Regions from separate parts of the Vibrio sp. 704 genome, predicted to be linked through region 1. Evidence: predicted binding sites of a transcription regulator. Region 1 holds the regulator's gene; each other region holds the start of a gene.
The links. The regulator PurR, encoded in region 1, represses purine synthesis genes. The targets are predictions, from matches to a motif close to TNANGNAAACGTTTNCNTNA.
Positions count from the first base shown of each region.

Region 2: the regulator PurR is predicted to act here: its motif matches at 1,526-1,545, upstream of purT (formate-dependent phosphoribosylglycinamide formyltransferase).
Region 3: the regulator PurR is predicted to act here: its motif matches at 1,701-1,720, upstream of R7R24_RS15485 (NupC/NupG family nucleoside CNT transporter).
Region 4: the regulator PurR is predicted to act here: its motif matches at 1,905-1,924, upstream of glpX (class II fructose-bisphosphatase).

Region 1 covers NZ_JAWOUH010000003.1:95,288-98,672, forward strand. The annotation lists gene R7R24_RS06465 (TfoX/Sxy family DNA transformation protein) at 1-318, opposite strand, end outside; cyclic di-GMP riboswitch class I at 435-524, opposite strand; gene purR (HTH-type transcriptional repressor PurR) at 812-1,816, opposite strand; gene torD (molecular chaperone TorD) at 2,285-2,932, opposite strand; gene torR (two-component system response regulator TorR) at 3,199-3,385, shown strand, end outside.
Region 2 covers NZ_JAWOUH010000003.1:360,348-363,732, forward strand. The annotation lists gene R7R24_RS07630 (thiopurine S-methyltransferase) at 1-212, shown strand, start outside; gene purT (formate-dependent phosphoribosylglycinamide formyltransferase) at 285-1,460, opposite strand; gene cdd (cytidine deaminase) at 1,604-2,491, opposite strand; gene R7R24_RS07645 (LrgB family protein) at 2,922-3,385, opposite strand, start outside.
Region 3 covers NZ_JAWOUH010000011.1:64,998-68,382, forward strand. The annotation lists gene folD (bifunctional methylenetetrahydrofolate dehydrogenase/methenyltetrahydrofolate cyclohydrolase FolD) at 1-292, shown strand, start outside; gene R7R24_RS15485 (NupC/NupG family nucleoside CNT transporter) at 361-1,560, opposite strand; gene R7R24_RS15490 (LysR family transcriptional regulator) at 1,818-2,762, opposite strand; gene R7R24_RS15495 (lytic transglycosylase domain-containing protein) at 2,850-3,385, opposite strand, start outside.
Region 4 covers NZ_JAWOUH010000006.1:118,738-122,122, forward strand. The annotation lists gene R7R24_RS11245 (1,4-dihydroxy-2-naphthoate polyprenyltransferase) at 1-672, shown strand, start outside; gene rraA (ribonuclease E activity regulator RraA) at 749-1,255, shown strand; gene zapB (cell division protein ZapB) at 1,391-1,633, opposite strand; gene glpX (class II fructose-bisphosphatase) at 1,982-2,989, shown strand; gene R7R24_RS11265 (helix-turn-helix transcriptional regulator) at 3,374-3,385, shown strand, end outside.

The sequences.
Region 1 (3,385 bases):
CTCAAGCTTTGCCTTTTTCAATGATTGATTCGCTACTTCGATTAAGCGTTCGCTTGATTCCCATAAATCGCTGGAAATAGCGTAGTACTTTGTAACGACTGGAAAGCCACGTTTTTTATAAACGTAAGGCTTTAGCCCTTGTTTCTCGAAGTCAGATGAAGTTTTTTGGTCTGCTCTGATATGAAGCTGATTGTTTACCACTAGTGCAAACATTGTTTCATCAGCGAATAGTCCGAAGCCACCAAACATTGAGCGCGACTTGATATTACCAAGTGCCTCAAATAGCTTCATAGAGTCTTTGAGTATCGGTTTATCCATGTTTTGTTATCTCGGTGTAATTAATATTACGCCACCAAAAGTCAGGTCCGAGAGAGTAGCAAACATGCGTAAAAACAATGTCATTACAGAGTAAAGTCATTGCTTACACACTTGCCATCGGTAACCCCGCTACCTTCCATATCGTAATATGGTTCAGGCCGGAGGCTTTGCGTCCCACTCTTTCGAATGGTTTGCCCTGTGCGTGACACAATGAGCATACTTCTTATATTGAATTAACATCACGGTTTAGCGTTAAAAGTGTGATTTCGGTTCAATAAAAATGATAGGTTGAATGCTCTATTTTGCATATGGAAAGGTGCAAATTGGCCTTTGAAAAGGAGTTCTTAATATATATTACATTTATATAAAACAGGGAGTTAACGTTAGTCAATTGTTATTAGAGTGGTGTGAAGTATTAGAGAATGCTTAATTTTTCCAAAAAAATAAGCGCCCCTGTAGAGCGCTTATTTAACACGGTTAAATACAGTGAAATTTAGTTCATTTTTTTCACAGTATTTCGAATTACAAGCTCAGGTTGCATTTCGAAAATTCGTTTTTCGTGTTCTTTATCTTTGATACGCTCAAGTAGAATTTCGAATGCATTTTTACCAACACGACGTTTAGGTTGGTGGATAGTCGTTAGCGGTGGAGAGAAGTATTCTGCAAGCTCGATGTTGTCGTAGCCGATCACTGAAATATCTTCAGGAATTTTGATCCCGTTTTGTTGCAAGCGGCTCATTAGGCCGAGAGCCATTGTGTCGTTAAAACAGAATACCGCCGTCGGGCGCTTGTCCATTGCGGTAATTTTATCTGCAACTAATACGGCCGTATCACATTCAAAGTTACCTTCAAGGATCCAGTCTTCATTTACAGCTAGGTTCGCTTCGCTCATTGCGCGACGGAAACCTGCAATGCGCTCTTGGCAAGCAAGCTTTTCAAAATGACCGCTTAGACAAGCGATATCCGTATGACCATTGTCAATCAGATGTTTGGTTGCAATGTAGCCACCTTCTTCTGAGTTATCCATGATCTTGTCTGCTTGTGAGCTCTCTGGGCCCCAATCCATGACCACTTTAGGAATGTCCGCATGACGGTCAAGCATCTCTTTTAGTTCTTCGGTTAAGTCAGAACACATCACTAGGATGCCATCAACGCGCTTTTCAGCCAGCATACGAATGTAATCGCGTTGTTTTTCGTAAATCCCGCCTGTGTTACATAAAATCAGAGTATAGCCTTGGCGGTAACAGTAGCTCTCAACGCCATCAATCACTTCTGAGAAAAATAGGTTAGTTGATTGAGTTACTAACATGCCAATCGTACGAGTTGAGTTGCATTTTAGGCTGCGTGCAACGGCACTTGGCGCGTAATTCAGCTCGTCAACGGCTTTCATTACTTTTTCTTGCGTTGCTTCTGCAACGAAACGCGTTTTATTGATAACGTGCGAAACTGTCGTAGTGGAAACGCCGGCTAAGCGAGCAACGTCTTTTATCGTGGCCATAAATGGTGTCCTGTATCGAGCTACTGAAATATGTCGTATTGGATGTACCTGATGCTCTAATGGTTTCACACCTAGCAATATAAAATTGGCGCTAAGTGTCTCGGCAGCGGTTGATCCAAGTGCGACAAAAGGGTACGTAGCAGCATCGGTCGATGAATTTTATCTTTTTTCTATCTGATGAGAAATTGCCATCAACCTGTTAAGAAAACACAAAAACCGCTATATTTCAGCGGTTTACATATAAATCATATTTAATCGTTTGCGCTCACATTTTAGCCCTATGTGGACTGACTAGCAATGTTTTCAGCAAGAGATTTGTGTATTTGAAGTCACATTTTGACTGCTAAATAACCAAGCGTCTTTGCGCTAAGTTAAGGCAAACGAATATTATACCCAAGTTACTTACAATTGGTCACTTTCAGGCATACAGGAAGCCCGATAGGCAGGCTCCCTAAAAATAGGCGGCAATTATTCACCAAGAAGGTAGGCGCTGTCTAGTTTACAAAATGCAACTAATAGTTTCGCGACACTCGAGTAAAATCCAAATTCGTCGAATTTTTTACATTTGTCTGAAAACTGAGGTAACCAAGACATCAATTGTTGCTGGATAAAGTCGTTTTGTTTAACGAAGGCTTCTTCCATGTGTTTTTCTTGTTCAAGCTCGTTTGAGCGGATAATCATGTTCCCGAGAAAGTCGAGCTCAACGGCTAAGTGATCCGCAGGTTCCTTTAGGTTTTCGTCTACTTGAACGCCAAATTCAGCCATCAACTTTTCCATTTCCTCAGCTGGCTTGTCATTCAGTAAACCTGATTCACCAATGTACATGGATGCGTAAGGAAGAGCGCCGTATTTTTCTGTCTTCAAAAACAGTTCACAAAAGTCAGCTGCAAGCTCTAGTTGTGCATCTTCACGATCTTGTAACCGATTCAATGCATCAACTAGGCTATCAACAGCTGGTTTCAGCGACTCATTTTCACCTAAACCTGCGAGAAAACTGCGAATTTCAACACTGTGATAGGCTTCCAATTCTTTCTCTGTTAGTTCTTTTGCGAACAAGCTCGAAAACCACCAGTAAATTTCAGCGCGTTTTTCATTAAAAGCTTTCACTTCTTGCATTTTGGGCTCCTGAATGATGCTTCAAGTCATGCATCACAAAGTCAATTAGGGATATCCCCTAAGTGTAATCAATTAAAATGAATAGCAGTAACTATAATTGTTGTGTTTTATGGTCAAAAATGACCGTTTATTAATAGCAATGGGCAAGCTTGTTTTGAATCAATAAAAACGCTAAATCTTGCGTTTTAATGTATCTATGACTAGAAATGTTACTAGTTATGAATAGAATACGTCTTGGATAATAAGAAGACAGAAAAGTGGTGTAAATGAGCTATCACGTATTAGTCGTAGAAGATGATGTTGTAACTCGTAGTAAGCTTGCGGGATATTTCCAAAATGAGGGCTACCAAGTCAGCGAAGCAGAGAGTGGCGCAGAAATGCGTGAAGTTTTGCAAGCGGGCGATGTAGACCTGATCATGCTGGATATTAACCTGCCTGGTGAAGACGGCCTGA
Region 2 (3,385 bases), 270 kb from region 1:
GCGGTCGTATTTTGCTTGTTACACTCAACTATCCTCAAGAAGAGATGGCGGGGCCTCCATTTAGCGTGCCGGTCGAAGAGATTGAGCAGTTATTTTCAGGTTACAAAGTTACTTGTTTGAACGTAGATGAAGCTGACGAGAATCATCCTAAAATTGCGAAAAAAGGCTTAAGTCGCTTCTCTGAAGAAGTGTACTTAATCGAGAGTGAATAGGCTCTCTTCGGTTTGGAACACGAAATAGCGCAGCAATTTGAGCTGCGCTATTTTTGTATGAGTGGTTCGTATTTAATAAATGATATTCACTTTTGAAGCACTTTCAACAGCATCTTGAACGGCTTCTTCGGTGGTTTTTCGTCGCGTAAGGACAACACCTAAACGGCGGCGACCATCGATTTCTGGCTTACCGAATAGACGAACTTGTGTTTGAGGTTGAGCTAAAGCTTTGCTTAGGTTTTCAAAGCGAATGTTTGTGGAAGTTCCTTGTCCAAGAATAACAGCAGACGCAGATGGGCCATATTGCACAATATTATTAATTGGCATTCCGGTAAACGCGCGCACGTGGAGAGCAAACTCAGACATTTCCTGTGAAATCATTGTAACCATACCCGTATCGTGAGGGCGAGGAGAGACCTCATTGAAAATGACTTTATCGCCTTTAACAAATAGCTCTACACCAAAGATGCCGTAGCCACCGAGCGCGTTTACCACTTTCTCAGCCGTGTATTCAGCTGCTTTTACTGCGTTTTCTGACATAGTTTGCGGTTGCCATGATTCGCGGTAGTCGCCATCTTCCTGACGATGACCAATTGGAGCACAGAAATGCACACCGTCAACGGCTCTGATGGTCAATAAAGTGATTTCGTAATCGAAGTCGATAAAACCCTCCACGATAACGCGACCTGCACCCGTACGCCCGCCTTCCTGAGCGTAATCCCATGCTTTTGTAACGTTGTCTTCGGTCTTGATAACACTTTGCCCTTTACCTGAAGAGCTCATCACAGGCTTCACCACGCACGGAATACCCACATGCTCAACCGCGGCTTTGAAGTCTTCAAAGTTATCTGCAAAACGATAAGGTGAAGTCGTCAATTCCAGTTCTTCTGCTGCCAAACGTCGGATACCTTCACGATTCATTGTTAGCCTGGTTGCCTTAGCGGTTGGAACAACATTCAGTCCTTTTTCTTCAAGCTCTACCAGTTTGCCGGTTGCGATGGCTTCAATTTCTGGTACGACGTAAGTAGGTTGTTCCTTCGTAATAACTTCTTCTAAGGCGTTCCCATCTAACATGTCGATAACATAACTACGGTGAGCGACTTGCATCGCTGGAGCATTGGCATAGCGATCACAAGCAATCACTTCTAAACCAAGTCTCTGGCATTCAATGGCGACTTCTTTACCGAGTTCGCCAGAACCTAAAAGTAATACACGGGTAGCATTTGCGCTAGTTGCAGTGCCAAACATAGTGTTCCCTTACAAAATAGAGTGATGAGACAGAAATTGCAGGAGATCATACTGAAGTTTTATGACAAAGCAAACGTTTGCTTTTGGTTTTTAGGTAATAAAAAAGCTCTACATGTTGTAGAGCTTTTTGTTGAATTTGTCGTTTATACGTTGACAAAACTAAGCGGAATATCTGGATTCAACGCTTCCAACGTTGATTGCGTATCGGCTAAGTGACTGATCTTACCTTCAGAGTTTTCTACCAATGCAGCGGCTTTGATGCTGTCAAAGGTTTCACCCGCAAGTAAAACTTGGATTAGCGCAACTTGTAGCGGTGGCAAGCTAGGATTAAACGCTGCATTTTCTGCATAAGCGCCTTGGAATACACGGCCGCTAGTCATCTCTAATGCTAAACCACTCAAGTTGTTGGTGTATGGAGAGTGGCTCATGTTCATCGCTTCAACTGCACTTTGGATGAGTGCGTCTTCATCATCACATGAGAATTGGTGTTTAACTTCTGCCATTAAGCCGGACTCGATACCGAGATCGTTTGGTCCAAAGGCTTCAGGCAGGTATTCATGAAGTGACTTTTCTTCGCGTTCTGGGAGCTGGATTTTAAGCTCGTTTGCGGTAGATAACTCATTCATGAACTGGCGGCAGTGACCACATGGGCTGAAGTTGATAGTGATATCCTTAACACCACGTTCGCCTTTCATCCAAGCATGGCTAATCGCAGACTGCTCTGCGTGAACCGTTTGACCCAACTGTACACCAAAGAATTCCATGTTGGCACCGAAGTAAAGGCGACCTGAAAGACCACGAACGATAGCGCCGACATAAAAGTCAGAAAGGGGAGCATAGGAGTACGCTGCGGCAAAAGGAAGTAGCGCAACACGAAGCTCTTTGTCTGATAGACCGGTAGCTGAAAGCAACTGCTCAAATTGTTGAACTGAAAGCGTAGCATCAAAATCATCAGCTTGGATGATAGGAGCAAGTTGTTTGGAAAGTGCTTCTGGAGCGCCTGCTAGCGCCTGTTCAATGCGACTTTTCATGTTGAATCCTTGTTATTGCATGGACAGTTATTCTATGTGAAAGATAGAAATGTTCCGTGCGTTAGATCACGATAAATAATGCAATTGATAATTCTGTTACATAATTAGAGTGAGCTCACACATGTATTCGATTGCACAGGTGTGAAGCGTTATCTCCGTCTCACAATTAACCATATCAGTATATATTCATATGACCAAGGAGCAGGAGTATGTTACTAACGCGACTTTTACCGCTATGCTACTTTATACCTACGTAATCTAGAGCGAGTGGTAGCATCTAGAATGCTAACGCTATGAATGTATATCTCGATCAAGTCCCTTCACGATATTACTGGGTGAGGTTGCTAGATAAGATAGGATTTTGAAAGGGATAAGTAAGAAATGGAAAGGCTACGGCCTGCCGGAAGGAGGGCAGACCGAGAGCGCTTAACTATTGATATAGCCAGACCGCCAAAGCAAAAAAACTTGGAGCCAAAATAGAAGTTATGATCCCACATAAAACCAATGCGAGTGATGAGAACGCGGCATCTATGGGCTGTTTCTCTGCACAAGTAGCGGTGCCTAGGGCATGAGAGACTGTACCCATTGTCAGACCACGTGCAATCGGGTGTTTAATTCCAATCAAGTTGTAAATTGGGTATGCCAAAATTGCGCCCAATAAACCGACAATCAGAACCAAGATCGCTGCAACGGCGGCTTCACCACCGAGGTGACTCGATATTTCCATCGCTATTGGTGTAGTGACGGATTTACCCACTAGACTCGCGATTAAACTGATATCCGCTTTGAAAGCGACTGCGATCAAGGTGGTTGTCATCATCGACATCACACTGCCTACTGTGCAAGCGAAAGTGATGATTCGCCAGTTTGCTTTAATTTGTGGTAGTTGTTCAT
Region 3 (3,385 bases), on a different contig from region 1:
CCGTTTTACCAAAGACCTAGAGAGTCATGTGCGTCAAGCTGACGTTGTCGTGGTGGCGGTTGGTAAGCCTAACTTCATCCCTGGTGAGTGGATTAAAAAAGGCGCAGTGGTGGTCGATGTCGGTATTAACCGTCTTGATTCAGGCAAACTAGTTGGCGACGTGGAATACGACAAAGCACGTGAAAGTGCGAGCTTTATTACTCCTGTTCCTGGTGGCGTTGGCCCAATGACCGTCGCAAGTTTAATTGAGAACACGATGCTCGCTTGCGAACAGTTCCACACAGACAAATAACGTAAAACTTCAGATACGAAAAAGGCTCCGCAAGGAGCCTTTTTGCTAATTGTTGATATCTATTTCAATTACAGACTTAAAATCACGCCCGCAATAGAAGCGCTCATTAAGTTCGCCATGACACCAGCGATAATCGCACGGAAACCATGCTTAGAGACAAATGCACGCTTTTCTGGTACCAAAGAGCCCAACCCACCAATCAGCATCGCCATGCTTGAGATATTTGCAAAACCACACAAAGCAAACGTCACGATTGCTTGTGAGTGTTCACTAAGTTGAGACTTCACTTCTGCAAGCTGGATGAAAGCGACGAACTCATTCACCACAATCTTGTTACCAATCAGCGAGCCTGCTGTGGTTGCTTCTTGCCATGGTATACCCAACAACCAAGCGACTGGCGCAAACACAAAACCTAGGATGAGCTCAAAACTTAATGGTGTCCCAATCAGATCACCTATCCAGCCTAACATGCCGTTTAGCATTGCAATGACACTAATAAACGCCAGTAACGTACCACCGACCGATACAGCAATGCGTACACCCGCCATGGCACCATCGGCTAATGCTTCTACTACGTTGGTTGCACGTGGAATTTCAACTTGGCTAATGTCGATATCTGCTGCTTTATCCGTATCTTCTGGCATTAAAATTTTTGCCATCAACAAGCCGGCAGGTGCCGACATAAATGCAGCAGCAATAAGATAATTGAGGTCGACACCCAGTGATGCGTAACCAACCAACGTTCCGCCAGCAACTGACGCTAAACCACCTGTCATAACTGCAAAGAACTGCGAGTCAGTCATGTGTTTTAGGTAAGGCTTTACCATTAATGGTGCTTCAATGGTGCCAACAAAGATATTCGCCGTAGCAGACAAAGACTCAGCACGACCGATACCTAGCAGCTTTTGAATACCACCACCGATAAAGTTAATGATTTTTGGCATCACACCAATGTGATAAAGACCTGAGATAAGAGAGGAGAAGAAAACGATGATACCCAGAACATTGATCGCAAAGGTGAAGCCCCCTGTCGCCAAATTACCGAATAAAAACGCAATGCCCTCTTGACCATAGTTGATCAAATTCGACACAACACTGCTCACTGAATTCAGCGCATCTCTTCCTGCTGGTACATATAAAACCAACAACGCAAACAGTACCTGCAAAGCAAACGCAAACGACACCGTTCTCAGCTTTATATTTTTTCTATTTGTAGAAAGTAGCCATGCTAGGAATAGTATGGCTACGATACCAATAATTGAGTTCATAAAATGAATCCGACAGAAGGGGGATATGGAAGGCACCGGATTGTATAGCGGACTCAAAATGCTGCAAGTTGAGGATGTTAACAGTGTGAAAAGTTTAAGCGACCAATAACTGACCAACAAAATAACCAATTGAATTTATTGAAGATAAACGTTTGCTTATTTTAATTATTTCCATATGGAAAATATGTTTCTGATTCAGGAAAAATTTTTGTGAAGTGAATCACCTTATGTGTCGTTCTACAACGTCATTGATCCTGTTATTTAGGAATAGAGATGTAAGGCGCCAAACGTTGGTCCCAATGACAAGGGTTGCCGATCTTCTGTTTGATAAAGTTAATCACTGCGGATATTTTTTTTGGCATATGTTGGCGGCTTGGGTATACCGCATAAAACGGCATCGACTGGCTGGCTTTCCAGTCAGGTAACAGCTGTATTAACTTACCCGTTCTGAACTCATCACCCAGCAAGTAAGTGGCAAGGTAGGCAATACCCCAACCTGCAATAGCCGCGTCCCGGACGGCTTCTGCCAGATCCACTGAATAGTTACCCGAGACTTTTACGTTCAATTCTTGCTGATCTTTGGTAAACGCCCACCCCGTATAGTCACGCTCCCAACTTCTGTATATGAGGCAGTTGTGAGCAGATAGGTCATCCGGTTCTGTTGGCGAGTCATGTTTCAATAAGTAATCTGGCGATGCCGCAACAACAAACTGGCAATCCGTCAAACGCTGCGCAATGTAACCTTCAGGCAAATGCTCGTTGTTGGTTACCCATAAATCGAGCCCTTCGGCTAACATATCGACCTTATAGTCAAACAGATGTACTTCCACTTGAAGTTGAGGATACAGTTCGCGTAACTCTTGAATCGCTGGAATAATGTGTAAGGTACCAAATGATTGCGACAACCCAAGACGTACCAAACCTGCCACTTCATCCCGCTGGGTTTCCATCTCTAATGTGGCGCTGCTCACCGCTTGTACCACTTGCTCACAGTGATGAAAAAAGGTTTTCCCTGCCTCTGTCGGCGTAAAGCTTCGCGTAGTGCGTTGAACAAGCTTGATACCAAGAGACGCTTCTAACTGACTCAACTGTTTACTCACATGAGACACCGACACGCCTAAGCTCTTTGCAGCAGCTGTGAAGCTTTTGTGTTTAAGAAGAGCGGAGAAAATCACCATTTGTGCGGCACGTTCAGATAACACGCTTTACCTCGATTTGGTTATAGAAAAAACAAAGGGCTCCGAAGAGCCCTTGTATTGAAGACTGGATGCCGAATTGTTTGTGGCAGATCAGTATTTAATGCGGTCAGCCAAGTGGCTCACAGCAAGTGCGAAGTAGTAAGAGCGGTTCCACTTCATCAATACGTTGTAGTTATTGTAAACCAGATACGTACGACCATTCTCGTCGTCCGGCATGATCAACCATGCTTTGATGTCTTCATCCAGTTTTGGCAACGGGCTACCGTCATATTTTGTGATACCTAATTGGCTCCACTCTTGAAGGTATTTGCCTTTTTCAGCCGTGCGCCCTTCCAGGCTGCGATCAATATTTTTAGGAACCTTAACTTGGCGACCCCAAGTATATTTATCATCCCAACCAGACTTGCTCAAATAGTTAGCGGTTGATGCAAACACGTCCGCTTCAGATTGCCATATGTCTTTTTTACCATCACCGTTGCCGTCAGCAGCAAAACGAAGGAAAGAGCTTGGCATAAACTGGCATTGACCCATCGCACCAGCCCATGAGCCTTTAAAGTTCTCTAGCTCAATATGGCCTTGATCGAGGATCTGCAGTGCCGACATGGCCTCTTTACGGAAAAACTCTT
Region 4 (3,385 bases), on a different contig from region 1:
TCAGGCGCGGTAAGTGCTAAACAGATGAAACAAGCGATTATCTTTAACATCGCTCTGACCGCCATTTCAGGCTTGGTGTTGGTTTTCTATTCACTAAGTTCACTGGAAAGCATTGTCACTTTTATCGGGCTGGGAATTTTGGCCATTCTCGCAGCCATTGCTTATACCATGGGTAGCAAACCATACGGTTACGTGGGGCTTGGCGATATATCAGTGTTCTTGTTTTTTGGTCTACTCGGTGTATCCGGTACCTACTTCTTGCATACTGGTCACGTAGACACCACGCTATTCTTACCTGCTTTAGGCTGCGGTTTACTCGCCGTTGCAGTACTCAACATCAACAATATGCGTGATATAGAGAACGACCGAGAGTGTGGTAAACGCACGGTGGCGGTACGCTTAGGTCAACGTAAAGCCAAACAGTACCACTTTATTTTACTTGGTGGTGCTATCCTTGCCTTTGCAGCTTACTTGTTAATTCAAGACAAACCCGTTTGGATTAGCTTGCCATTTTTACTTAGTATTTATTTCGTGGCCGATCATGGTAAAGCAGTTTGGCATACACAAAAGCCCGCTCAGATAGCACCAATGATGCCAGTCATCGTGAAATGCTCTTTAGTCACCAACGTTTTGTTTGCAACAATTGTGGTAGCTCAAACTCTAGTAAGTTAAAAAAGGATTGTCATTGCATTGACTTAATGCCTAGATATACTCAAAGACAACCAATTTCTGTTTAGAAAGGTACGCTATGGAATACAATACCTCAGCACTCTGTGATATCTACCTCGATCAGGTAGATGTGGTTGAACCAATGTTCAGTAACTTTGGCGGTCGCGCTTCATTTGCCGGGCAAATCACCACCATCAAGTGTTTTGAAGATAATTCGTTGATCCGCGAGACATTAGAGCAAGATGGACTTGGTCGCGTTTTGTTAATTGACGGTGGCGGTTCCCTACGTAAAGCCCTTATCGATGCAGAAATCGCAACCATTGCGGAAGAAAACGAGTGGGAAGGCATTGTCGTTTACGGCTGTGTTCGTGAAGTAGATGAACTTGAAGATATGAACTTAGGCATTCAAGCCCTCGCTTCTATTCCTGTTGGAGCGACCAGTCAGGGGATTGGCGAATTGGATGTACCAGTCAACTTTGGCGGCGTCAGCTTCTTACCTGAAGATTATATTTATGCTGATAGCACCGGAATTATCCTGTCGCCTGAACCATTGAATATTGATTTAGAGTTGGATGAAGAAGCATAGCGAGTCTTAGGTGTCTAAGTTATAGGGTCTTCTCTTGGCTCTTAGCGCCTAGCCTTGTCTTAACATTTTCTACTTCCCTAAAACACAAACACCCGCTTAACGCGGGTGTTTTTAATTTGGAATGAAGAAGCCGAATTATTCCACTTCGTCCATTTTGCCAAGTAGTGCACGAATGCGCTCTTGCCATTGTGCGTGCTCTTGCTGTGCTTGTTGTGCTTTTTGCTCTAGCTCTTCACGTTGAGAGCGAAGCTCGTTCGCTTCTTCCGCAAGTTTAGCTTTATCTTCTTTCAGCTCTTCGACTTCCATCTGAAGAAGAGTGATTGTGTCAACTGCAGTTTGAATTTTAGATTCTAGTTGTTCTAGTACTTCAAAAGACATCTTGGCCTACCTATGTTATTCCGTTGGGACGATGTGCGAGATTGATGCACACCTAACCTATATAAGGTTCATTCTACTCAGCGTCGCGATGAGAAACACTCACTATATTCGATATTTTGCATCATTCGGTCAAAAAATCAGCGCAATCTCACTAAACGCTGACTTTTCTTGTCGCCGAAGCATTTTTGAGCAAGGATTTTGCGTCTCGCTACGCTGAAAATCGCCCTAAGTATTGATCAAATTCAAGTTAGATAAAGTAAAAGCCTCGCAAAAAGGCAAACGTTTACTCGACCTTGTGATAGAATCGCCGCGCAAATTCTTCTTCCCTCTTGCTTACTTGGAGACATCATGAAACGCGATTTAGCAATGGCATTTTCCCGTGTGACTGAAGGTGCAGCTCTGGCTGGTTACAAATGGCTTGGCCGTGGCGATAAAAACGCAGCCGATGGCGCAGCTGTTGAAGTTATGCGCACGCTACTGAACAAAACAGATATCAGTGGTGAAATTGTCATTGGTGAGGGTGAAATCGATGATGCGCCAATGCTGTACATTGGTGAGCAAGTGGGTATGGGTGGTGATGAAGTAGATATTGCAGTCGACCCGATTGAAGGAACGCGTATGACGGCAATGGGACAATCGAACGCACTAGCCGTACTTGCCGCAGGTGAGAAAGGCAGCTTTCTTAAAGCGCCAGATATGTACATGGAAAAACTGGTTGTTGGCCCTGGTGCAAAAGGCGTAATTGACTTAGAAAAGCCGTTAAAAGAAAACCTAGAGAACGTAGCAAAAGCCCTGAACAAGCCACTTGATACCCTAGTCGTTATTACCCTTGCGAAACCTCGCCACGATAACGTTATTGCAGAAATGCAAGCAATGGGCGTGCGTGTCTTTGCGGTGCCTGATGGTGACGTGGCTGCCTCTATTCTGACTTGTATGCCAGACAGTGAAGTGGACATGATGTACTGTATTGGTGGCGCGCCAGAAGGGGTAGTATCAGCGGCGGTAATTCGAGCGCTAGACGGTGATATGCACGGTCGCCTGCTTCCTCGTCACGAAGTAAAAGGCGATACTGAAGAAAACCGCATTTACGGCGCAGATGAACTAAAACGCTGCGATGAAATGGGCGTAAAAGCGAATGTTGTCCTCAAAATGGAAGACATGGCTCGTAGCGACAATGTGGTATTTTCAGCTACAGGCATCACTAAAGGTGACTTGCTGGAAGGTATCTCTCGTCAAGGCAATATAGCGACCACAGAAACGCTGCTCGTGCGCGGTCGATGCCGTACTATTCGTCGCATTAAGTCGACTCACTACCTAGATCGTAAAGATCCAGAAGTACGCGATATTATTCTTTAAGCATTTCCCGAGGCTCTAGCTCAATCTGAGTTTGAGCCTTTCTTTCCGCACAGCCGGACAGTAGATTCTGAATCACCTAGTCCCTCGCCGTTCAGAATGACGGAGACTTTAATAAGCTCTAAATCAAAAGAACTCGTCATTCTAGCGAGATCCAGCGAGACTAAGAATCTGGTAACAGCAGACTGCTATTCTTTCCTGGTCACCTTAACCACTGCTCAACCGGACGATAGATTCTGAATCACCTCGTTCCTCGCTGTTCAGAATGACGACATATATTGACTCATATGAACATAGCGCCTACAAATCCACACTCAAATTAAGTCAACACTTTTCTTTACTAACCCTATCGCGCATAATATGTACTGACGTATAAATGGTGGGTATATGAAGACCGTA